2 regions of the Micromonospora sp. NPDC047620 genome follow, and region 1 is predicted to be linked to the other one. Evidence: riboswitches for the same ligand, from Rfam matches in the RefSeq annotation. Region 1 holds a riboswitch; the other holds the start of a gene.
The links. Region 1 has a riboswitch for ZMP and ZTP ahead of ACGF5C_RS09710 (glycine hydroxymethyltransferase). Riboswitches for the same ligand answer to the same signal wherever they lie in the genome.
Positions count from the first base shown of each region.

Region 2: linked by a shared signal. The riboswitch ahead of ACGF5C_RS24345 (bifunctional 5,10-methylenetetrahydrofolate dehydrogenase/5,10-methenyltetrahydrofolate cyclohydrolase) and the one ahead of ACGF5C_RS09710 (glycine hydroxymethyltransferase) in region 1 are both predicted to bind ZMP and ZTP.

Region 1 covers NZ_JBIDDG010000006.1:235,512-246,382, forward strand. Annotated here, with positions in the region: gene ACGF5C_RS09690 (alpha-hydroxy acid oxidase) at 1-150, shown strand, start outside; gene ACGF5C_RS09695 (PLP-dependent aminotransferase family protein) at 154-1,497, shown strand; gene ACGF5C_RS09700 (hypothetical protein) at 1,675-1,935, shown strand; gene araB (ribulokinase) at 2,120-3,790, shown strand; gene ACGF5C_RS09710 (glycine hydroxymethyltransferase) at 3,886-5,325, opposite strand; ZMP/ZTP riboswitch at 5,343-5,432, opposite strand; gene ACGF5C_RS09715 (metallophosphoesterase family protein) at 5,562-6,413, shown strand; gene ACGF5C_RS09720 (hypothetical protein) at 6,457-6,777, opposite strand; gene ACGF5C_RS09725 (RNA-guided endonuclease InsQ/TnpB family protein) at 6,716-7,933, opposite strand; gene tnpA (IS200/IS605 family transposase) at 7,934-8,332, opposite strand; gene ACGF5C_RS09735 (hypothetical protein) at 8,417-8,593, opposite strand; gene ACGF5C_RS09740 (S8 family serine peptidase) at 8,708-10,174, opposite strand; gene ACGF5C_RS09745 (histidine phosphatase family protein) at 10,425-10,871, opposite strand, start outside.
Region 2 covers NZ_JBIDDG010000022.1:54,926-65,796, forward strand. Annotated here, with positions in the region: gene ACGF5C_RS24340 (hypothetical protein) at 1-350, shown strand, start outside; gene ACGF5C_RS24345 (bifunctional 5,10-methylenetetrahydrofolate dehydrogenase/5,10-methenyltetrahydrofolate cyclohydrolase) at 592-1,458, opposite strand; ZMP/ZTP riboswitch at 1,474-1,558, opposite strand; gene ACGF5C_RS24350 (endonuclease/exonuclease/phosphatase family protein) at 1,574-2,353, opposite strand; gene ACGF5C_RS24355 (hypothetical protein) at 2,448-2,705, shown strand; gene ACGF5C_RS24360 (sulfite exporter TauE/SafE family protein) at 2,825-3,601, shown strand; gene ACGF5C_RS24365 (malonic semialdehyde reductase) at 3,695-4,306, opposite strand; gene ACGF5C_RS24370 (helix-turn-helix domain-containing protein) at 4,408-4,764, shown strand; gene ACGF5C_RS24375 (GNAT family N-acetyltransferase) at 4,834-5,610, shown strand; gene ACGF5C_RS24380 (VWA domain-containing protein) at 5,876-7,456, shown strand; gene def (peptide deformylase) at 7,607-8,116, opposite strand; gene ACGF5C_RS24390 (TetR/AcrR family transcriptional regulator) at 8,127-8,915, opposite strand; gene ACGF5C_RS24395 (ATP-binding cassette domain-containing protein) at 8,990-9,973, shown strand; gene ACGF5C_RS24400 (ABC transporter permease) at 9,970-10,785, shown strand; gene ACGF5C_RS24405 (hypothetical protein) at 10,782-10,871, shown strand, end outside.

The sequences.
Region 1 (10,871 bases):
CCGTTGCTGTGGGCGCTCGCCGCCGGGGGCCGGGCGGGGGCGGCAATGGCGCTGGAGTTGCTGGCCGGCGAGTTCCGCGACGCGCTGGCGCTGGCCGGCTGTGCCGACCCGGCGGCCGTGCGCGAGCTGCGCGTGCTGAGGGAGGGCTGAGCGGTGGCCGAACCGGTGGACCTGCACGTCGGCGACCTGCATCCGGCGGTCGGCGACCCGGCGCTGAACTCGATGAACTTCCTCAACGAGGTGGCCCAGCACTATCCCGACGCGGTGTCGCTGGCGGCCGGCCGGCCGTACGAGGAGTTCTTCGACGTCGCCGCGCCGCACCGGCACCTGGAGACGTTCCGCCGGCACCTGGCCGACGACCTCGGGCAGAGCCCCGCGCAGGTGCACCGGACCCTGTTCCAGTACGGCCGCACCAAGGGCATCGTGCACCACCTCGTGGCCCGCAACCTCGCCGTCGACGAGAACATCACGGTCGACCCGGAGGCGGTCGTGGTGACCGTCGGCTGCCAGGAGGCGATGTTCCTGGTGCTGCGGGCGCTGCGGGCCGACCCCCGCGACGTGCTGCTCGCCGTCGCCCCGACGTACGTCGGGCTGACCGGCGCCGCGCGGCTGCTGGACCTGCCGGTGCGGCCGGTGGCCGGCGGCCCGGCCGGGGTGGACCTGGCCGACCTGCGGGAGCAGGTGCGCCGGGCCCGGGCGGCGGGGCTGCGCCCGCGCGCCTGTTACGTGATGCCGGACTTCGCCAACCCGTCGGGCACGAGCATCGGGCTGGCCGACCGGCGGCGGCTGCTCGACCTCGCCGCCGAGGAGGACCTGCTGCTGCTGGAGGACAACCCGTACGGTCTCTTCCCGGCCGGGGACGCGGGGCGGCTGCCGACGCTCAAGGCGCTCGACACCGCGCGGCGGGTGGTCTACCTGGGTTCGTTCGCCAAGACGGTGCTGCCCGGCGCGCGGGTGGGCTACGTGGTCGCCGACCAGCGCGTCGCCGGCTCCGACGGCTCGGTGGGCCTGTTCGCCGACCAGCTCGCCAGGATCAAGAGCATGGTCACGGTGAACACCTCGGCGATCGCCCAGGCGGTGGTCGGCGGCGCGCTGCTGGAGCACGGGTGCAGCCTGGTGGCCGCCACCGCCCGGGAGCGGGCCGCGTACGGCCGGAATCTGCGCCACCTCGTCGACGGCCTGGCCCGGCGCTTTCCGCCGGGCGCGTCGCCGGTGCGGTGGAACGTGCCGGCCGGCGGGTTCTTCGTGGTGGTCACGGTGCCGTTCGCGGTCGACGACGCGTTGCTGCACCGCTCCGCCCGCGAGTACGGGCTGCTCTGGACGCCGATGGCGCACTTCTACGACGACGGCGCCCCGGTCGACGCGCTGCGGCTGTCGGTCAGCGCGGTCACCCCGGAGCAGATCGACCTGGGCCTGGACCGGCTGGCGGCGCTGGTCGCCGACGAGACGACCGCGCGGTCGCGGGCGCTCGCCGTCACCCCGCAACCGGCCCGGTGATCTCGCCGGAGCCGCGTGGGATCAACCGGCTCGCGACCAGGTGACCGGTGGGCGCCAGTGGCGGAGGCTGTCCACAGTCGGCGGTGGCGGCCCTGCCGTCTCGACGTTGACACACCGCGTTCACCGCACGGCAAAGCGCGACTGCCCGTGTTCCGCTGTCCTTCGTGGACACCCATAATGGACGTCATGATCGCTTGGGAGTACGCGTTGCTGGTCCGCCGCTATCAGGGGCAGGGCCGCAACTTCCATGTCAGCTTCATCTGGTACGGCCCCGACGGGACGCGCCGGGACATCACCGCGTACGGCGACACCGCGATCGCGCACCTCAACCGGGCCGGCCGGGAAGGCTGGGAGCTGGTCTCCGCCGCCGAGGACGTGAACAACATCCAGGGCAGCACCGAGGTGCACCGCTACCACCTGAAACGGCCCATCGCCTGACCCCGGTGGGAGACGGACGGCAAGTCCCAGCGGTTCTCATCCGTGGGGTGACGACCGGGCGGCGGGGTGCCGAGACGACGTAGATCCACGAATGGGGATCAATGGCTGCGGTAGCGTTGCCTCCCGCCGCCGCTGACCGGCCGCCCCGCCCGGGCGCCGGAGCGGCGCGGCGGGAGGAGGAGCGGTGACGCAGCCGGCAGCCGGGGCGCCCCGGCACGTCGTCGGGGTCGACTTCGGCACCCTCTCCGGCCGGGCGGTCGTGGTGGACGTCGCCGACGGCACCGTACGCGGCGAGGCCGTGCACGCGTACCGGCACGGGGTGATCACGGAGCGGCTGCCCGACGGGACGCCGCTGCCGCCGGACTGGGCGTTGCAGCACCCGGACGACCACCGCGAGGTGCTCCGGGTCGCGGTGCCCGCCGCGCTGCGGGCCGCCGGTGTACGCCCCGAGGACGTTGGCGGCATCGGCGTCGACGCCACCTCCTGCACGATGCTGCCCACCCGCGCCGACGGCACCCCGCTCTGCGAGCTGCCCGAGCTGGCCGGCCGGCCGCACGCGTACCCGAAGCTGTGGCGGCACCACGCGGCCCAGCGGCAGGCCGCCCGGATCAACGACGTCGCCGCCGCGCGCGGCGAGACCTGGCTGCCCCGCTACGGCGGCCGGGTCTCCGCCGAGTGGCAGCTCGCCAAGGCGCTGGAGGTGCTGGAGGAGGACCCGGCGGTCTTCGACCGCGCGGAGCGCTTCATCGAGATCGCGGACTGGCTGGTCTGGCAGCTCTGCGGCCGGGAGACCCGCAACGTCTCCGCCGCCGGCTACAAGGGGCTGCGGCAGGACGGGCGGTACCCGTCGGCGGAGTTCCTGCGCGCCGTGCACCCCCGCCTCGACGGGCTGCTGCCCCGGATCGACGGCCCGCTCGCGCCGTTGGGCGCCCGGGCGGGCGGGCTGACCACCGAGGCGGCCCGGTGGACCGGGCTGCCGGTGGGCACCGCCGTCGCGGTCGGGTCCATCGACGCGCACGTCACCGCCGCGGCGGCCCGCGCGGTCGAGCCGGGCCGGATGCTCGCCGTCCTCGGTACCTCCACCTGCCTGATCATGAACGCGGCGGCGTACCACGAGGTGCCCGGGGTCTGCGGCGTGGTCGACGGCGGCGTCACCACCGGTTCCTGGGGCTACGAGGCGGGGCAGAGCGGCGTCGGGGACATCTTCGCCTGGTACGTCCGCACCGGCCTGCCGGCCGACTACGCCGAGGAGGCGCGCCGCCGCGGGCTGAGCCCGTACGAGCTGCTGGACGCCCTCGCCGCCGAGCAGCCGGTGGGCGGGCACGGGCTGCTGGCGCTGGACTGGCACAGCGGCAACCGGTCGGTGCTCATGGACCACGAGCTGAGCGGGGTGCTGGTGGGGCTGACCCTGGCCACCCGGCCGGAGGAGATCTGGCGGGCGCTGCTGGAGGCCACCGCGTTCGGCGCCCGGACGGTGGTCGACGCGTTCACCGCCGCCGGGGTGGCCGTCGACGAGCTGACCGTGGCCGGCGGGCTGACCCGCAACCGGCTGCTGCTGCGGATCTACGCCGACGTCATCGGCCGGCCGCTGCACGTGGTCGACTCCGCGCACCCGGCGGCGCTGGGCGCGGCGATCCACGCGGCGGCCGCCGCCGGGGCGTACCCGGACGTGCCGACCGCCTCGGCGGCGATGGGCGCCGCCCGCCGCGAGACCTGGCACCCCGACCCGGCCCGGGCGGCCGCCTACGACGAGCTGTACGCGGACTACCGCGCGCTGCACGACCACTTCGGTCGGGGCGGCACCGACGTCCTGCACCGCCTCCGCGCCCGCCGCCACCGCACCCACTGCCCCTGACGCTCCCACCCCGCACCGCCGGACGGGGACGGGGGCGGGACGGAGACGCCCCCGCGCGGCGGGGCCGGGCGGGGGCGTCGGAGCGGGTGCCCGGGTCAGCCGAGGTCGACGGCCGGGTAGAGCGGGAAGCCCGTGAGCAGGTCGTTGGCCTGCTTGCCGACCCGGTCGGCGACGGCCGGGTCGAGGACGTACTTGGCCTTCGACGGGGTGCCGTCCGGGTTCGCGCCCGGCCGGGTCTGGCTGAGCACGGTGTGGATCAGCTCGGCCGTCTCGTCCATCTGCGCCGGGCCCAGCCCCCGGGTGGTCAGCGCCGGGGTGCCGACGCGGATGCCGGAGGTGTACCAGGCGCCGTTCGGGTCCTGCGGGACGGAGTTGCGGTTGGTGACGATGCCCGAGTCGAGCAGGGCCTGCTCGGCCTGCCGGCCGGTCAGCCCGTAGCCGGTGACGTCGATGAGCACCAGGTGGTTGTCGGTGCCGCCGGTGACCAGCTTGCCGCCCCGGCGCAGCAGCCCCTCGGCGAGGGCCTGGGCGTTGGCGACGACCCGCTGGGCGTAGTCGGCGAAGTCGGGGCGGCGGGCCTCGGCCAGGGCGACGGCCTTGGCGGCCATCACGTGCGGCAGTGGGCCGCCGAGCACCATCGGGCAGCCCCGGTCCACCTGGTCGGCCAGCTCGGGCTGGCAGAGCACCATGCCGCCGCGCGGGCCGCGCAGCGACTTGTGCGTGGTGGTGGTGACGATGTGCGCGTGCGGCACCGGGTCGAAGTCGCCGGTGAAGACCTTGCCGGCGACCAGGCCGGCGAAGTGCGCCATGTCGACCATGAAGGTGGCGCCGACCGAGTCGGCGATCTCCCGCATGATCCGGAAGTTGACCTTCCGGGGGTACGCCGAGTAGCCGGCGACCAGGATCAGCGGCTTGAACTCGCGGGCCGCCTCGGCGACCCTGTCGTAGTCGACCAGCCCGGTGGCCGGGTCGGTGCCGTAGCTGCGCTGGTCGAACATCTTGCCGGAGATGTTCGGGCGGAAACCGTGGGTGAGGTGGCCGCCGGCGTCCAGGGACATGCCGAGCATCCGCTGGTTGCCCAACTCCCGGCGCAGCGCGAACCAGTCGGCCTCGGTGAGGTCGTTGACCTGCCGCACCTGGGCCTTCTTCAGCGCCGGGGACTCCACCCGGTCGGCCAGGATCGCCCAGAACGCGACCAGGTTGGCGTCGATGCCGGAGTGCGGCTGCACGTACGCGTGGGCGGCGCCGAACAGCTCCCGGGCGTGCTCGGCGGCGAGCGCCTCGACGGTGTCCACGTTCTGGCAGCCGGCGTAGAAGCGGCGGCCGACGGTGCCCTCGGCGTACTTGTCGCTGAACCAGTTGCCCATGGCCAGCAGGGTGGCCGGAGAGGCGTAGTTCTCGCTGGCGATGAGCTTGAGCGACTCGCGCTGGTCGGCGAGCTCGGCGCCGATGGCGTCGGCCACCCGCGGCTCGACGGCGCGGATCACCTCGAGGGCGCTGCGGAAGGCGGTGGATTCGGCGTTCGGCGACGACATGCGACCTCCAGTGACGTGCGGAAGGCCCAGGCGCTCGGCATGCGTCCTCATGACGGGACCGCTTCCCGATGGTTCTCCATCCCCACGCGCCAGTCACGGCCCACCGCCGATCCTACCGGGTCGGCCGGGCGTGCCCCGGCCCACCTGGGGACCACCGCACCTGTGGTGTGGTGCATCGATCGGCGCGCGGCCCGCGCGGTTCGCGGTCGTCCCCGGCCGCGCATAGGATCGCGGTCATGGCAGGGGAGGACGGCGGGGGCGGCAGCCTGCTCGCCATCAGCGACCTGCACGTCGGGCACCCGGGCAACCGGGCGGTGGTGGAGGGGCTGCGCCCGGGGTCGCCGGGCGACTGGCTGATCGTCGCCGGGGACGTCGGCGACACCGTGGCCGACGTCGAGTGGGCCCTCGGGCTGCTCGCCGACCGTTTCGCGCGGGTGGTCTGGGCGCCGGGCAACCACGAGCTGTGGACCCCGCCGGCCGACCCGGTGGCGCTGCGCGGGGTCGCGCGCTACCAGCACCTCGTCGACCTGTGCCGACGCCTCGGCGTGCTGACCCCCGAGGATCCGTACCCGGTGTGGCGGGGGTCGGGCGGGCCGGTGCTGGTGGCGCCGCTGTTCCTGCTCTACGACCACAGCTGGCGCCCGGAGGGGTTCGACACCCCGGAGGCGGCGCTGGCCGAGGCGTACCGGACGGGGATCGTCTGCACCGACGAGTTCCTGCTGCACCCCGACCCGTACCCGAGCCGGTCGGCGTGGTCCGCCGCCCGGGTCGCCGAGACCGCCCGCCGGCTCGCCGCGCGGGAGCCGGGGCTGCCGACCGTGCTGGTCAACCACTGGCCGCTGCTGCGCGAGCCGACCCGGATCCTGCGCTATCCGATCTTCGCCCAGTGGTGCGGCACCGAGGCCACCGCCGACTGGCACCTGCGCTTCGACGCCGCCGCGGTGGTCTACGGCCACCTGCACATCCCCCGCACCACCTGGCACGACGGGGTGCGGTTCGAGGAGGTCTCGGTGGGCTACCCGAGGGAGTGGCGGTCCCGGGCCGTACCGCCGGCGCTGCGGCGGATCCTGCCCGCGCCCCCGGCGTGACGACGGGCCCCGGCGCACCCGGGGCCCGTCGGAGGCGGTCGGCTCAGGCCGTGACGGCGTCGAGCGACTTCTTGATCGCCTTCGGGTCGGTCGGCTTGCGCGGCGCGTCCGCGCGCAGCTCGATCATCCGCTCGCAGATCTCCTGGAGCTGCCTACGGCCGAGCGCCTCGCGCACCTTCGGGAACCACTCCTGCTCCTCCTCGACGACGTGACGTGCATGGTGCGTGCGTGCGTGGTGCAGGACGTTCTCGTTGACCTCCTTCCCCGGCTGGAGCCGGGGGATTCCCGTGGCTGAGGCGTCTTCACGCCGTGAGCCGTTCGGGTGGTTGGCGCTTCGCAGACCGCCTAACGGCGAGGTCTCCACGCCCTGTCACCGCCAGCCCGGCGGCGAGGATGTTCTTGGCCGCGTTCACGTCGGCGTTGTCCTGGTGCCCGCAGGCGACGCACCGGAAGACCGCTTGGCTCTCGCGGGACTCCCGGGCGATGTGCGTGCAGGCGTGACAGGTCTGCGACGTGTACGCGGGGTCGACTTTCACGACCTGCGCCCCGTGATATCGGGCGGCGTGCTCCAGAGCGAGCAGCAACCCGCCCCAGCCCTTGGCGAGGATGGCCCGATTCAGGCCAGCCTTCTGCCGAACGTTACGCCCGGGTTGCTCGGTGGTGCCTTTGGCGCTGGCGGTCATGTTCTTGATTCGCAGGTCCTCCACGACGACCGTGCCGTGATGGCGGACGAGCCGCGCGGCGGTCCGCGCGGCGAAGTCGGCACGCCGGTCGCGGATACGGGCGTGGAGGCGGCCGAGTTGCGCATGCACCACGTCGCGGCGGCCCGACCGACGGTTACGGCCATGAACCCGCAGCGACCGGGACAACTGTTGCTGCAACCGCGTGAGCCTCACCGCCTCGCCAGGCGTGACGAACTCCTGGTCGCACAGTTCGCCGTCGGAGGTGGCGATCGCCACGGCCACACCTCGATCGACTCCGACCGGCGGCTTGCCGTTCGGCGCCGCCTCGCTCACGCCGTCCTCGACACAGAACGAGATATACCAGCGTCCACCGGACCGGCTGACCGTGGCGCTGCGGATCGTGCCGCCGACCGGCCGGGTCCAGCGGAACCGCACCGGACCGAACTTCGGCAGGCGCACCTCACCCCACCGCCGATTGAGCCGGCGCACCGCGAGGTGTTTGGGGTCGGGGAACCGGAACGACGGTGCGGTGCGCGACTTCGACCGCCACCGCACCTTCCACGTGCCATGCGTCTTGCAGGCCCGGTCCAGGTCCCGCAATGTCTGCTGCAGAGTGTGCGACGGGGCGTCGGCCAGCCACGCGCAGTGAGGGTCCTTCTTCGCTTCGGCCATCTGCCGAGCCTGCTCGACATAGCCGATGAACCCGCCCCGTCGACGGTACTCCCGGCGCTGCTCCAACGCCGTGTTCCACACCGCCCGACAAGCCGCCCCCACCTGCTCGGCGTAGGCGACCTGCTCGTCGGTGAACGCAAGCAGGTAACGACGGCCGGCAAGCATTCAGCGGCCCTTCTGCAACTCGACGTACCGCTCTATCGCCGCCAGCGGGGCGCCGCCCGTGGTCGCCACGAAGTACGAGTTGGTCCACAACGTCGGCAGCCGGGAACGCGGCGTCGGGAACTCGTCCCGCAGCACCCGCGAGGTGCGTGCCTTGATCGCCTTGACGAGCCTGTGGACGCCGTACTGCGGGTCCACCTCAACCAGCAGATGGACGTGGTCCGGCATGACCTCCAAGGCCGCCAGCCACGCTCCCCGCTCCTCAACTACTTCCCGGATGAGCTGCTTGAGTCGTTCCTCAACCCGGCCGTCGAGCACCCTGCGCCGAAACTTCGGGCACCACACCACATGAAAAGCACACTGGAAAACGACGTCGCTGCTCGACCGCACCGTTACGGACACCCAGCCAACATACAGCCCACCGCTATCTACTGTCCGCCCACAATCGACCCGCTATCCCCACGGCTAATGCCGGGGGTCTGCGCGCTACACATTTCGATCACCTCGTGTCGAGGTAGGTGTGCACCGTGAGGCCTCCAGGATCTGGCTCACCAGCTTCTGCCGCTGCGCCGCCGGCCCCTCCTCGGCATCCTGGAACGCCTTGAACAGACGGCGCATCTCCTTGTGGTCCTCTTTCAACAGGACGATGGCATCGGTGGACACCGTTGACCTCCTCGGCTCGTCGGAGGCACCCTCCCGTACCCCCGCCGTGAGCAGCGAAAACGGGTGGGGCCCGGCGGATCACCGCCGGGCCCCACCACGGGTCGTGCCGTGCTGCTACTTCACCACGTTGTACGCGTTGACCATGCCGGCGCCGTAGAACGAGTTGCGCTCGCCCCCGGTGCAGGTGGCCGGGTAGCCCGGCCGCGGCTCCCAGACGCCCTCCTCACAGGGGACCGACTCGGCGGTCCGCTCCAGGAAGGACGCCAGCTGGCCCGGCGCCATGCCGGGGTGGGCCGACAGGGCCAGCGCCGCGACGCCGGCCGCGTGCGGGCTCGACATCGACGTGCCCTGCTTGTAACCCCAGCCGTTGGTCTTCGTCGCCGTGTTGAAGGTGGTCGACAGGATGCCGTCGGTCGGGGTCGAGCTGGCGCCGTTGGTGCGGTACCGGGTGTCGCCGCCGGGCGCGGTGACGTCCACGACGCCCAGGCCGTACGAGGAGTAGTAGCTCTTCTTGCCGGTCGGGGCGACCGCCGACACCGTCACCACGCCCGGCGCCTCGCCCGGCAGGACGAGGCAGGAGTTGGTGAGGTCCTCGCGGTCCTCGGGCGTCCCGTTGTTCGGGCTGCCGGTGTCGGTGATCTTGTGGGCGAGGTCCCAGTTCGAGTTGCCCGCGGACGCGATGTTCAGCACGCCCTTGCTCTGCGAGTAGCGGATGGCCCGCTGCACGGCCTGCCACACCGGACGCTGACGTGCGTCGTTGCGGCAGTTCAGCTCCCACGGGTCGATGAAGTAGCTGTTGTTGGTGACCTGCATGCCGTGGTCGGCCGCCCACATGAAGCCGCAGAGCGCGGCCTCGGGGTAGATGTACTGCTCGTTGTTGACGACCTTGACGGCGGCGACCTTGACACCCGGCGCCACACCGGTCACCCCGACGCCGTTGACGGCGGCGGCGATGGTGCCGGCCACGTGCGTGCCGTGGTCGGAGGTGGTCGGGTTCCAGGCGGACTCGGTGGTGTCCGCGACACCGCCGATGCAGGACGCGCTCTTGTCCTTGGCGATCTGGTCCTTCAGATCCGGGTGGCTGGAGGAGATGCCGCTGTCGAGCACGCCCACCACCACGCTGGCGCTGCCGGCGTTGACGGCGTGGGCCTGCGGGACGTCGATCATCGGCATGTCCCACTGCTGACCGAACATGGGCTCCTTGGTCGGGTCAGCGGTCGCGTTCGCCGCTGCGGCCGCGGAGACCTCCAGGGTCTCGCCCTCGTCGAGCGCGGTGCCCAGGCCGGCGGTGGACGCCGCCGACTCGACGCCCGCCCCCGCCACGTCCCTGACGAAGTCGGGGTTGGTCGAGCGGACGACGAGCACGCCGATCTGGTCGTAGCTGGCCACCACGGTGCCCTTGGCGGCAGCCACGCGGGCAGCCGCCTTGTCGGTCTTCGCGCCCTGCGGGGCGAGCACCAGGAACGTGGTGTCCGGGCCGGCGGCCGACGCCGCCGGGGCCACCCCGCCGGCGACGGCGAGGCCGACACCGAGCGTCACGGCGGACGCGGCAGCCAGTGTCTTGCGACGGAGGTTCTTCACACAGACTCCCAGGGGATGTTTCCAGCCGGGCACGCCCCCTGGCGGGGAGCGGCCGGCGGGAGGCGGGCGGGGGTGCCCTCCTCCGACCCACCAGCGTAGGAGCCGAGTGTGGCGTTACACACAGCCGTTCGGTCAGACAAGGAATTGTCAGACGGTGGCGACGGTGTGCGGGATCTCGTCGAGCAGCTCCCGGGCGAGCTGGAGCACCCCGGCCCCGGCCCGCAGCAGCCTGGGGGTGGTCACCAGCGGGTCAGACCGGTTCGGCATGGACCTCGTCCTCACTGGTCGGCCGGGCGCCCTGGGCCCGCAGGTGGCCGACGTCGTTGAACACGTCCGGGCTCAGCCGGCCGTCGGCCCCGGCGGACCAGCCGGTGATCGAGCAGTTGGCGACGACGTGCTCCCGGGTCAGCGCCATCAGCCCCGCCTCGGTGAGCCCCTCCACCAGGTAACGGGTCAGGAAGACCAGGGCGTCGTGGCCGAACAGCAGCGCCCGCCGGCCCTCGTGGTCGCGGCGCAGGTCGCCGAGGAGGGCGCGCAGGCGCAGCGCCACATCCGTCCAGGACTCGCCGCCCGGCGGCCGGTAGTAGAACCTGCCGAGCCGGTCCCGGCGCGCCGCCTCCTCCGGGTGGCGCCGGCGCGCCCCGTACCCGGTCAGCCCGTCCAGGATGCCGAGTTCCCGGTCGCGCAGCCGCTCGTC
Region 2 (10,871 bases), on a different contig from region 1:
GGATCGAGGCCGGGTTGCGGGGCGTGGACGGCTCGGGGGCGTTGCACGAGCAGGTGACGGGGTGGTTGTTCCCGACATCGTTGACGGCGGTGTTGCCGCTGGTGGCGGGGCTGGTGGAGCCGACGGTGCGGCGGCGGTACGTGGTGGCGCGGGAGGTGTTGGCGGCGTACGGCCTGGTGGACCGGTATGTCGCGGTGCTGGACCTGTTGGACGGTGGTGGGGGGTCGGCGGGCCGGGTGGCGGGGCATCTGGCGGGGTTGGCGCGCACGTTCGACGTGGCGGCGCAGGTGGCGCGGACCCGGTTCTTCTTCAGCGCGGACATCACGCCGGCGGCGCGGGAGGGGGCGTGATCGTCCGGCACGTGCGGGCGTTCGCCGGTCTCGGCGGGGTCACCGAGCCGGTGTATGCGGCCTGCGGGGAGCGGGACGAGCGTCCCGCTCCCCCGGCGTCCTGATCCGGGAACCGGGGTGCCGGCGCCGGGTGCGGCCCGGGGGTGCTCGGGTGGTGGACCGGGGTCGCGGCGTCCGGTCCACCACGGGTCCGTCGTGTCCGGCCCGGCGTCGAGGGCGTTCGCCGCCGGGCCGGCGGGGGTCAGGCGTGGCCGGTGGCGCGGCGGGCGGCGTCGAGAGCGTTACGGAAGAGCATGGCGACGGTGGTGGGGCCTACTCCCCCGACGCGGGGGGTGATGGCGCCGGCGACGTCGGCGCAGGTCTCGTCGACGTCGGGCAGCAGGCGGCGTCCTTCGTAGCGGACGCCGCCGCCGATGACGGTGGCGCCGGGGCGGACGTGTTCGGGCTGGATGATGCCGGGGACGCCGGCGGCGGCGATGAGGATGTCGGCCCGGCGGGTGTGGGTGGCCCAGTTGGGGACGCCGGTGTGGACGACGGTGACGGCGGCGTTGGCGGTGGGGCGTTTCTGGGTGAGCAGCAGGGCGAGGGGGCGGCCGAGGGTGGCGCCGCGGCCGAGGATGACGACGTCGCGGCCGGCGACGGGGATGTCGTGGAAGGCGAGCAGGGCTTCGATGCCGGCGGGGGTGCAGGGCAGGGGGCCGGGCAGGCCGAGGGCGAGTCGTCCCATGTTGAGCGGGTGCATGCCGTCGACGTCGAGGTCGGGGTCCATGGTCTGCAGGGCCCGGTCGTAGTCGAGGTGGCCGGGGATGGGGTGTTGGATGAGCAGGCCGTGGACGTCGGGTGCGGTGTTGAAGTCGGCGATGGCGCGGTGCAGGTCGGCCTGGGTGGCGGTGGCGGGCAGGTGGATGTGGGGTGAGTCAAAGCCGAGTTCGGCGGCCTGGCGCTGTTTGATGCGGATGTAGCCGGCACTGGCGTCGTCGTCGCCGACGAGGATGGTGGCGAGGCTGGGGGTGATGCCGGCGGCGCGTAGGGCGGTGACGCCGGCGGCGACGTCGGTGAGGATGCGCTCGGCGACGGGGGCGCCGGGCAGGAGTCGGGCGGTGGGCATGGTGCTCCTGTCGTCAGCGGAGGCCCAGGCGGTCGACCTCTGCTCGTGGAGCTCCCCGATGGTTGTTGCCATCCCCTGGCCGCCAGTCGCGTCGGGTTCAGCTTGCCACAGGCGGTCAGCCGAGGTCGACCAGGAGGGGGCGGTGGTCGGAGATTGCTGACAGGGGGGTGTGTACGGCGGTGACGGGCGGGAGCCGGTCGATGCCGTGGCGGTCGGCGAGGATGTGGTCGAGTTGCACGCGGGGTTGCCCCGCGGGGTAGGTGGGGCGGCGGCCCAGGGGGCGCCAGCCGGTGAGGAGTCGGGCGGGGCCGGCGGGGAGGTTCAGGTCGCCGAGGAGGATGCGGGGCGCGGGCAGGGTGCGTAGGGCGCGGACGGTCTGGCGGAGTTGGTGGGCGTTCCAGCCGGGGACGAAGGACAGGTGGGTGGCGGCGACGGTGAGGTGGCCGTGTGGGGTGTCGAGGACGGCGGCGAGGACGACGCGGGGTTCGTCGTGCAGGAGGGTGAGTCCGCCGCCGGGCCCGGGGACGTAGACGGGTGAGCGTACGGGGGCGGGGCGCAGGCGGGTGACCTGCCAGCTGCGGACGCGGTGGCGGGTGACGAGGCCGACGCCGTAGCAGGGTTCGCCGTGTCCGTCGTCGTCGTGGCGCAGGGGGCGGAACTGTTCGCCGGGGGTGCCGACGACGGCGGCGGCGAAGCGGTGTTCGTCGGCGCCGAGGGCGCGGGCGGCGATGGCGGTGAGGTCGAGTTTGCCGCTGCGGCTCTGGTCGCGGTCGACTTCCTGCAGGGCGAGGACGTCGGCGTCGAGGGCGGTGACGGCGGCGGTGAGCCGGTCGGGGTCGACGAGGCCGTCGGTGAGGGACCGGCCGTGCAGCAGGTTGAAGGTGGCCAGGCGCACGTTTGCACCCTACGTGGCCGTGGGAGGGTTGCCGGGTGTTGAAGGTGCTGTGGTATTCGGTGGTGCTGTTCGTGGCGGTGGGTGCGGTGGGTGTGTGGTTGCGTCGGCGGCGGGGCCGGTGACGGTGGTGCGGGCCGTCGAACAGTTCATGAATACCGACCGGCTCGTGGGAATGGGCGTGGCCCGCCGTATCGACACCCCCGAAGCTACCGTCGGGACCCTACGGGCGGCCCTGAACGACCTGGTCACCGCCGCGCAGGTCGCCCGCCGCTCGGCACTGCTTCGCGTCGGCACGCAGGCCGAGGGCGGCACCCCGCGCGCCGCTGACCTCGTCGAGGACATGCTGGCCTGAGCCTTGCCCGTGACAGCCGGGGGTGGTGAAGCGGCACTGGGCTTTTGTGGCGTGACTGCTGGTGAGGCTGGCCACAAGGGGTCTCGTGGGGCGGGCGGCGGTGGGAAGAATGGCGGCCCGTGGACCCCCTGTCGCTGACCACCCTGCTCGCTGCGGCCGCCATGGCCGGTTGGGTCGATGCCGTGGTGGGGGGTGGGGGGTTGTTGCTGTTGCCGGCGTTGTTGGTGGCGGCGCCGGGGATGCCGGTGGCGTCGGCGTTGGGAACGAACAAGCTGGCGGCGATCGCGGGTACGACCACGGCGGCGGTAACGTACGCGCGGCGTACGAAGATCGACTGGGCGGTGGCGGGGCCGTCGGCGGGGTTGGCGGTGTGTTGCGCCGGGTTGGGTGCGGCTCTGGCGGGGGCGGTGCCGGCGTCGGCGTACCGGCCGTTGGTGTTGGCGGTGCTGGTGTCGGTGGCGGTGTTCGTGGTGCTGCGGCCCCGGTTGGGGGTGGTGGCGCAGCCGGAGCGGCGGACGCGGTGGCGGGTGGCCACGGTGGTCGCGGTGGCGGGTGTGGGGATCGCTCTGTACGACGGGTTGATCGGGCCGGGCACGGGGACGTTTCTGGTGTTGGCGTTCACCGCGTTGGTGGGTGCGGACTTCGTGCACGGTTCGGCGATGGCGAAGATCGTGAACGCGGGCACGAACCTGGGGGCGTTGGTGGTGTTCGCGGCGACCGGGCACGTGTGGTGGCTGCTGGGTGCGGCGATGGCGGTGTGCAACGTCGCCGGAGCCGCGCTCGGGGCGCGGATGGCGCTGCGGCGCGGCTCCGGCTTCGTACGGATCGTGCTGTTGGTGGTGGTGCTGGCGCTGGTGGGCAAGCTCGGCTACGACCAGTGGGTGGCGTCGACCTGACCGCGGTGCGCGAGGCCGGCCTTCGGTGCCGGTGTCTGCGACTGTCCGTTTTCCCCGGGGCGCGACGGCCGGCCTCGGCGCCGGTGGGTGGTGTCAGGCGTGCCGGACGACGTCGGTGTAGCCGAGGCGGGGCAGGCGCGGGAACCAGGCGTTCTCGGTGGGCCGGCCGATGTTGACCACCAGCAGGCTCTTCCAGGTGGAGTCGGTGAAGAACTCCTGGTCGACGCCGGCGGCGTCGAATCCGGCCATGGGGCCGGCGGCGAGGCCGGCGGCGCGGACGGCGAGCAGGAAGTAGCCGATCTGCAGGGTGGCGTTGAAGCGGGCCATCTTCTCGCGGGCCTCGGGGTTGCCGGCGAGGTCGTCGCGCAGCTGCGGTCGGATCGGGAACACCTGCGGGATGAACTCGTGGAAGTCGGTGTCGGCGGCGAGTACGGCGACCATGGGAGCGGTGCTGGTCTTGGCCTGGTTGCCCTCGCTCATGTGGGCGACCAGGCGCGTGCGGGCCTCGCCCGGGCCGACGAAGAGGATGCGCAGGGGCTGGGCGTTGACCGCGGTGGGCGGGAACTTGGCGAGTTCGAAGATCGCCTGGAGCTGCTCGTCGGTGACGGGTTCGTCGGTGAAGGCGTTGGCGGTCCGGGCGTCGGTGAACAGCTGCGCCTGGGCCTCGGGGTCGAGGGTGATCAGGGGCGAAAAGACGTCGGTCATCGGGGTATCTCCATGCAAACGGACTGGCTGACTACGATGACAGTAGCAGCTAGGTTTTTAGTAGTCCCTGGTTCCGTCGGTCCCCGCCGTATCCTGGGACCATGACGGTCGAACGGGAGGTCGACGGCGCGCGTCGGGCGTGCCACGGGGGCATCACCCGGGCCTTCGCGTTCCTCGGCAAGCGGTGGAACGGCATGCTCCTGGGCACCCTCGCCGACGGCCCGGCCGGGTTCGCCGAGCTGGGTCGCGCCCTGCCCGGGATCAGCGAGTCCGTCCTGTCCGACCGGCTGGGCGAGCTGGTCCGGGTCGGGCTGGTCAGCCGGACGGTGCGGCAGGGCCCGCCGCTGGGGGTGAGCTACGAGCTGACCGAGCGGGGCGCCGCGCTGGTGCCGGCCCTCGACGCGCTGGCCCGCTGGGCGGACGAGAACCTCCCCGCCGCGCCGCCCACGGGCTGCTGACCCGCGCCACCACGCCCACGGGGCTCACCGGCCGTGGGACCGCCCGAGCGGATGTGTGATCATCAGCGGATGCCGGTGCGCGCCGAACACGACCGGGCCGTCCTCGCCGGGCTGCTGGGACGCGACCCGGTGCTGCACGCCTACCAGCTGGGCGACCTGGACGACTTCTTCTGGCCGTACACCTCCTGGTTCCGCCGGGGCGAGGAGGTGGCGTTGCTGTACCACGGAGCCGACCCGCCCACCCTGTTGGCGTTCGCGGCGCCGCCGCGGGTCGCGGAGCTGGCGGCGCTGCTGCGGGAGCTGGCGCCGATGCTGCCGGCCCGGCTGTGGGCGCACCTGTCCCCCGGCCTGGAGCCGGCGCTGGCCGGGGCGTACCGGATGGAGCCGGCAGGCCCGCACCACAAGATGGCGCTGACCGACCCGGCCCGGCTGGCCGCGACCCCGCCCGCCGGGGTGGTGCTGGACGCCGCGGACCTGCCGGCGCTGCACCGGCTGTACGCGGACGCCTACCCGGGCAACTGGTTCGACCCGCGGATGCTGGACACCGGCCAGTACGTGGGCATCCGCGAGGACGGCGAGGTGGTGGCCGTCGCCGGGGTGCACGTGTTCTCGCCGGCGTACCGGGTGGCGGCGTTGGGCAACGTGACCACCCATCCCCGGGCCCGGGGGCGCGGGCTGGCCGCGGCGGTGGTGGCCGCGCTGTGCGGGCGGCTGCTGACCAGCGTCGCGCACGTCACGCTGAACGTGAAGGCGGACAACGGGCCGGCCGTGCGGCTCTACGAGCGGCTGGGCTTCACCCGGGTCGCCGACTACGGGGAGTATGCGTTGACCGCCTGCGGGCGGTGACGGCCGGTCGTCCGGCGACCACGGACCGCGCGGCCTCGTGTTCGCGCCGTGCGGAGCGGGCGGCGTCCGCCGTCCGGCGGCGTGGCCCGAACGACCGGCGGAGGGTCGACCTGAGAACCCTTTCACCTGCATGTTCGGCCGACGAGGGGGGTCGGGAACCCGACGCTGAGCGGTGCTGGTGTCGGACCGGCGGGGGCCCGTCCCGGCCCTAGCGTCTCCCGGCAGAGGTCGCGTACGACGCGCGGCGGAGCTGAAGGAGCAACGCATGGCAACAGCAGCAGTGCCCTGGCGGCGAACACGGACGGTGAGCCTGCTCGCCGGCGTGACGGCGGTGGTGACCGCGTTGGCGACACCTGCGGCGGCGGCGCCCGGGGTGAACCCGGCCCTCGTGGACCGCGACGCCGACCCTGGCACGTCGATCGGCGTCAGCAAGGTGGTGTCCACCCCGCCGATCCCGCCGAAGCCCGACGTGGTGCTGCTGGTCGACACGACCGGCAGCATGGGCGGGGCGATCGCCAACGTACGGACCAACCTGCAGCAGGTCATCACCGACGTGCGCGCGGCGCAGCCGTCGGCGCAGTTCGCGGTGGCCTCCTACCGGGACACCGGCGACGGCGCGGAGCTGTTCCGGGTGCGGCAGGACCTCACCGACGACGCGACGGCGCTGCAGAACGCGGTGAACGGGCTGGCCGCCGGCGGCGGCGGGGACACCCCGGAGGCGTGGGTGAACGCGCTGGTCGAGGTGTCCGAGGGAGCGATCGGCTACCGGTCGGGCAGCAGCCGGATCGTGGTGCTGGTGGGTGACGCGCCGAGCCACGACCCGAGCAACGGTCGCACTCTGGCCCAGGCGACGGCGGCGTTGCAGGCCGACGAGGCGCGGCTGCTGGCGGTGAACGTCAGCGGTGGCGGTGGCGGCCTGGACGCGACCGGGCAGGCCACGGCGGCGGTGTCGGCCACCGGCGGGCAGCTCGTGGGCAGTTCCCCCGACACGGTGACCGCCGCGATCCTGGCGGGCCTGCGGGACCTGGACGTCACGGTCACCCCGACGGTGACGTCGTGCGACGCGGGCCTGTCGGTGGGCTTCGACGCGGCGTCGCGGACGCAGCAGTCGGGCACCGACGTGCCGTTCGCCGAGACGATCACGGTGGCGGCGGACGCCGCGCAGGGCGCCGAGCTGACCTGCACGGTGGAGTTCCTGCTCAACGGCCTGTCCGGCGGGCCGGCGTTCACGCAGCAGATCCGCGTGCGGGTCAACGACGTCACCCCGCCGACCGTGGTCGTCGACGACCGGACGGTGGAGGCGACCAGCCCGGCCGGCGCGGTGATCGACTACCCGGCGACGGCGACCGACAACGTCGACGGTCCGCTGACCCCGACCTGCGTGCCGCCGCCCGGCTCGACGTTTTCGCTGGGCGCGACGACGGTGACGTGCACGGCCACCGACGCGGCCGGCAACACCGGCAGCGACACCGCCGTGATGCGGGTGGTGGACACCACCCCGCCGGCGACGGCGTGCGTGCCGACGAACAACCCCAGCGGCGGCAACGTCCCCGGCTCGTACAACCCGGACGGGTTCTACGAGCTGACGTCGACGGACGTGGTGGACACGGCCGTGCAGGTGTTCATCGGTGACGCGGCGGACCCGAGCGTGCGGTTCGGGCCGTTCCCGGCCGGCACGAAGATCAAGCTGGTGCAGGCGCCGGGTGCGCAGTCGCGGGTGAAGGACGGCACCGGCGACATCGACTACAAGGTGACGTTGCGCGGCGACGCGCTGATCGTCGGCGTGGACGACGCGGGCAACGCCTCGTCGCCGGCGGTGTGCCTGGTGGCTCCCCCGCCGAAGTGACGGCCGCCGCGCGGGGGTGAGCCCCGCGGGTGACGTCCCGGCCGCCGGGCCCCGTCGGGGTCCGGCGGCCGTTCGCGTACGCGCCTGAGCCACGGCGACCCGCCGCGGCTCAGGCCGTTCACGTGCGGCGGGTCGCCGCGCGTGCGCGGTTCAGCCGCGGCGGCTGGGCGAGTCGAAGCGGCCGGCGCGCATCTCGCGCAGCGCCCGGCGGCGCGTGTCCCCGCGCAGCGTGTCGACGTACAGGCGGCCGGCCAGATGGTCGGTCTCGTGCTGCAGGGCCCGCGCGAGGAACCCACTACCGGAGATCGTCAGCGGCTCGCCGTGCTGGTCGAAGCCGTGGGCGGTGGCGTGCATCGCCCGGGGGGTCGGGAAGTAGAGCCCGGGGACGGACAGGCAGCCCTCGTCGTCGTCCTGCAACTCCTCCGACAGCTCCAGCGTCGGGTTGACCAGGTGGCCACGGTGGCCGTCGGCGTCGTAGACGAACACCTGCGCGTTGACGCCGATCTGGGGCGCGGCGACGCCGGCGCGGCCGGGAGCGCCGAGCAGGGTGTCCATCAGGTCGGTGACCAGGGCGCGTAGGTCGGCGTCGAAGCTGGTCACCGGCTCGCTCGGGGTGCGCAGCACGGGGTCGCCGATGATCCTGATGGGTCGCATCGTCATGCCGGCAAGGTTATCCGTCGTCGCCCGCGGTGGCGGTGCCCGGGCGGGCGGACACGAGCACCTCGACACCGTCGAGGATGCGGGCCAGGCCGAACTCGAACGCGCGGGCGGGGTCGCCGGCGGCCTGGTACTCCTGGCCGGCGGCGCTGCCGACGCGCGCCGCGAGGGGGTAGCGGCGAGGGTCGAGGGCCTTCTCCAGGTAGGGGGCGTGGGCCTGCCACCACTGTTCCTCGGTCATGCCGGTGTGCGCGGCGGCCTGGGCGGCCTCCACGGCGCTGCGGACGGCCCCGTGGACGTACCCGGAGACGAGGGTGACGACGGCGTCCATCTCCAGGTCGGTCAGGCCGATGCCGTCGACGGCGCGCAGTTCGTACTCGTAGCGGGCGATCACGTTGGGGCCGAGCGGGGGGCGGGTGGTGGCGACCTGGAGCAGCCAGGGGTGGCGCAGGTAGAGCGCCCAGGTCTCGCGGGCGATGTGTGCGAGGCGGCCGCGCCAGCCGCCGGGCACGTCGTCGGGGCGGGCGGTCTCGCCGTAGACGGTGTCGAGCATGACGTCGAGCAGTTCACCCTTGCCGGGGACGTACGTGTAGAGGCTCATGGTGCCGACGCCGAGGCGTTCGGCGACCCGGCGCATGGACAGGGCGGCCAGCCCGTCGGCGTCGGCGACCTCGATGGCGGCGCGGACGATCCGATCCACGGACAGGTCGGGCCGGCCCTTGCGGCTGGCGCGTTCGCGGGTGCGCCAGAGCAGGGCGAGGCTGCGCGCGGGGTCGCCGGTGCCGCTGTACTCGGTCGTCATGCCCCGGAACTCTACCGTGCGCCGTACCGTATGGTGTACGGTACGGCGTACGGAACGAGCGGACGGGGGTGCGGATGCACCGGAACGGGCCGGCCATCGAGGCCGAGGGACTACGCAAGCGCTACGGCGGCACCGAGGCCCTCGCCGGCCTCGACCTGACGGTGCCCGCCGGCACGGTCTGCGGGCTGCTCGGGCGCAACGGCGCGGGCAAGACCACCGCGGTGCGGGTGCTGACCACCCTGCTGCGGCCCGACGCCGGCACCGCCCGGGTGGCCGGCGCCGACGTGCGGCGACACCCCGACCGGGTGCGCGCCCGCATCGGGCTGGTCGGCCAGCACGCCGCCGTGGACGAGGTGCTCAGCGGCCGGCAGAACCTCGTGCTCTTCGGCCGGCTGCACCACCTCGGTGGCGCACGGGCCCGCGCCCGGGCCGCCGAGCTGCTCGCCCGCTTCGACCTGACCGACGCCGCCGACCGGCCCGCCGGCACGTACTCCGGCGGGATGCGACGCCGCCTCGACCTCGCGGCCAGCCTGGTTCTCGACCCGCCGGTGCTGTTCCTCGACGAGCCCACCACCGGCCTCGACCCGCGCGCCCGGGCGCAGGTGTGGGACGCCGTGCGGGGCCTCGTCGCCGACGGCACCACCGTGCTGCTGACCACCCAGTATCTGGAGGAGGCCGACCAGCTCGCCGACAGCGTCCGGGTCGTCGACGCCGGCCGGGTGATCGCCGACGGCACCCCCGACGAGCTGAAGGTCGCGCTCGGCGGCGACCGGGTCGACGTGGTGCTGTCCCGCGCCGACGAACTGGACCGGGCGGCGCGGGCCGTCGGTGCCGCCGTCGCGGCGAGGCCGCACGTCGACCCGGTGGCCCTGCGGGTCAGCGTGCCCGTCTCCGGGCGCGTCGCCGCGCTGGCCGCCGTGCTGCGGGCGCTCGACGACGCCGGCCTGACCGCCGCCGACATCGCGCTGCGGCGCCCCACCCTCGACGAGGTGTTCCTGAAGCTGACCGGCGAGGACTCCCCCGCCGCCCGCCCCGCCGAAGAGAAGGTGACCGCATGACCGTGACCGTCCACCCGCTGCCGCACCGCCTGCGCTGGGCTGTCGCCGACGGCGTCGCCCTCACCGGCCGCGCGCTGGCGCACTGGGTCCGGCAACCCGCGCAGGCGATCGTCGGGCTGCTGTTTCCCGTACTGCTGGTGCTGATGTTCGGCTACCTCTTCGGCGGCGCGATGAGCGTGCCCGGCGGCGGCGACTACCGGGAGTTCCTGCTGCCCGGCATGTTCGCCATGACGATGGCCTTCGGCATCGAGTCGACGTACGCGGCCGTGGCCACCGACACCGCCCGCGGCGTCACCGACCGGTTCCGGTCCCTGCCGATGGCGCCCTCGGCGGTGGTCGCCGGCCGGGCCGCCGCCGACCTGCTGCACTCTGCCGCCGGCCTCGCCGTCATGCTGGCCTGCGGCCTCGCCGTCGGCTGGCAGTGGCGCGCCGGCGCGCCGGCGGCCCTGGCCGCCGTCGGGCTGCTCCTGCTGCTGCGCTTCGCTCTGATCTGGGTCGGCATCCACCTGGCGCTGGTGCTGCGCCGACCCGAGTCGGTGGTGGTGCTGCAGATCCTGGTCTGGCCGGTCGGGTTCACCTCCAACGCGTTCGTCGCCCCCGACACCATGCCCGGCCCGCTGGCGGCGCTCGCGCAGTGGAACCCGCTGTCCGCGACCGTCGCGGCCTGCCGGGAGCTGTTCGGCAACCCCGGCTGGCGCGGCGAGTCCTTCGCCGCGCAGCACGCCGTCGCCCTCGCCGTCGCCTGGCCGCTGCTGCTGATCGCCGTGTTCCTGCCCCTCGCGGTGCACCGCTACCGCAGGCTCAGCCGGTGACCGAACGGACCATCCCGATCCACGCCGACCGGGCGCGCGAGGCCCTGGACGCCGCCGCCACGGCGGTGCCGCTCACCCCCGCCGAA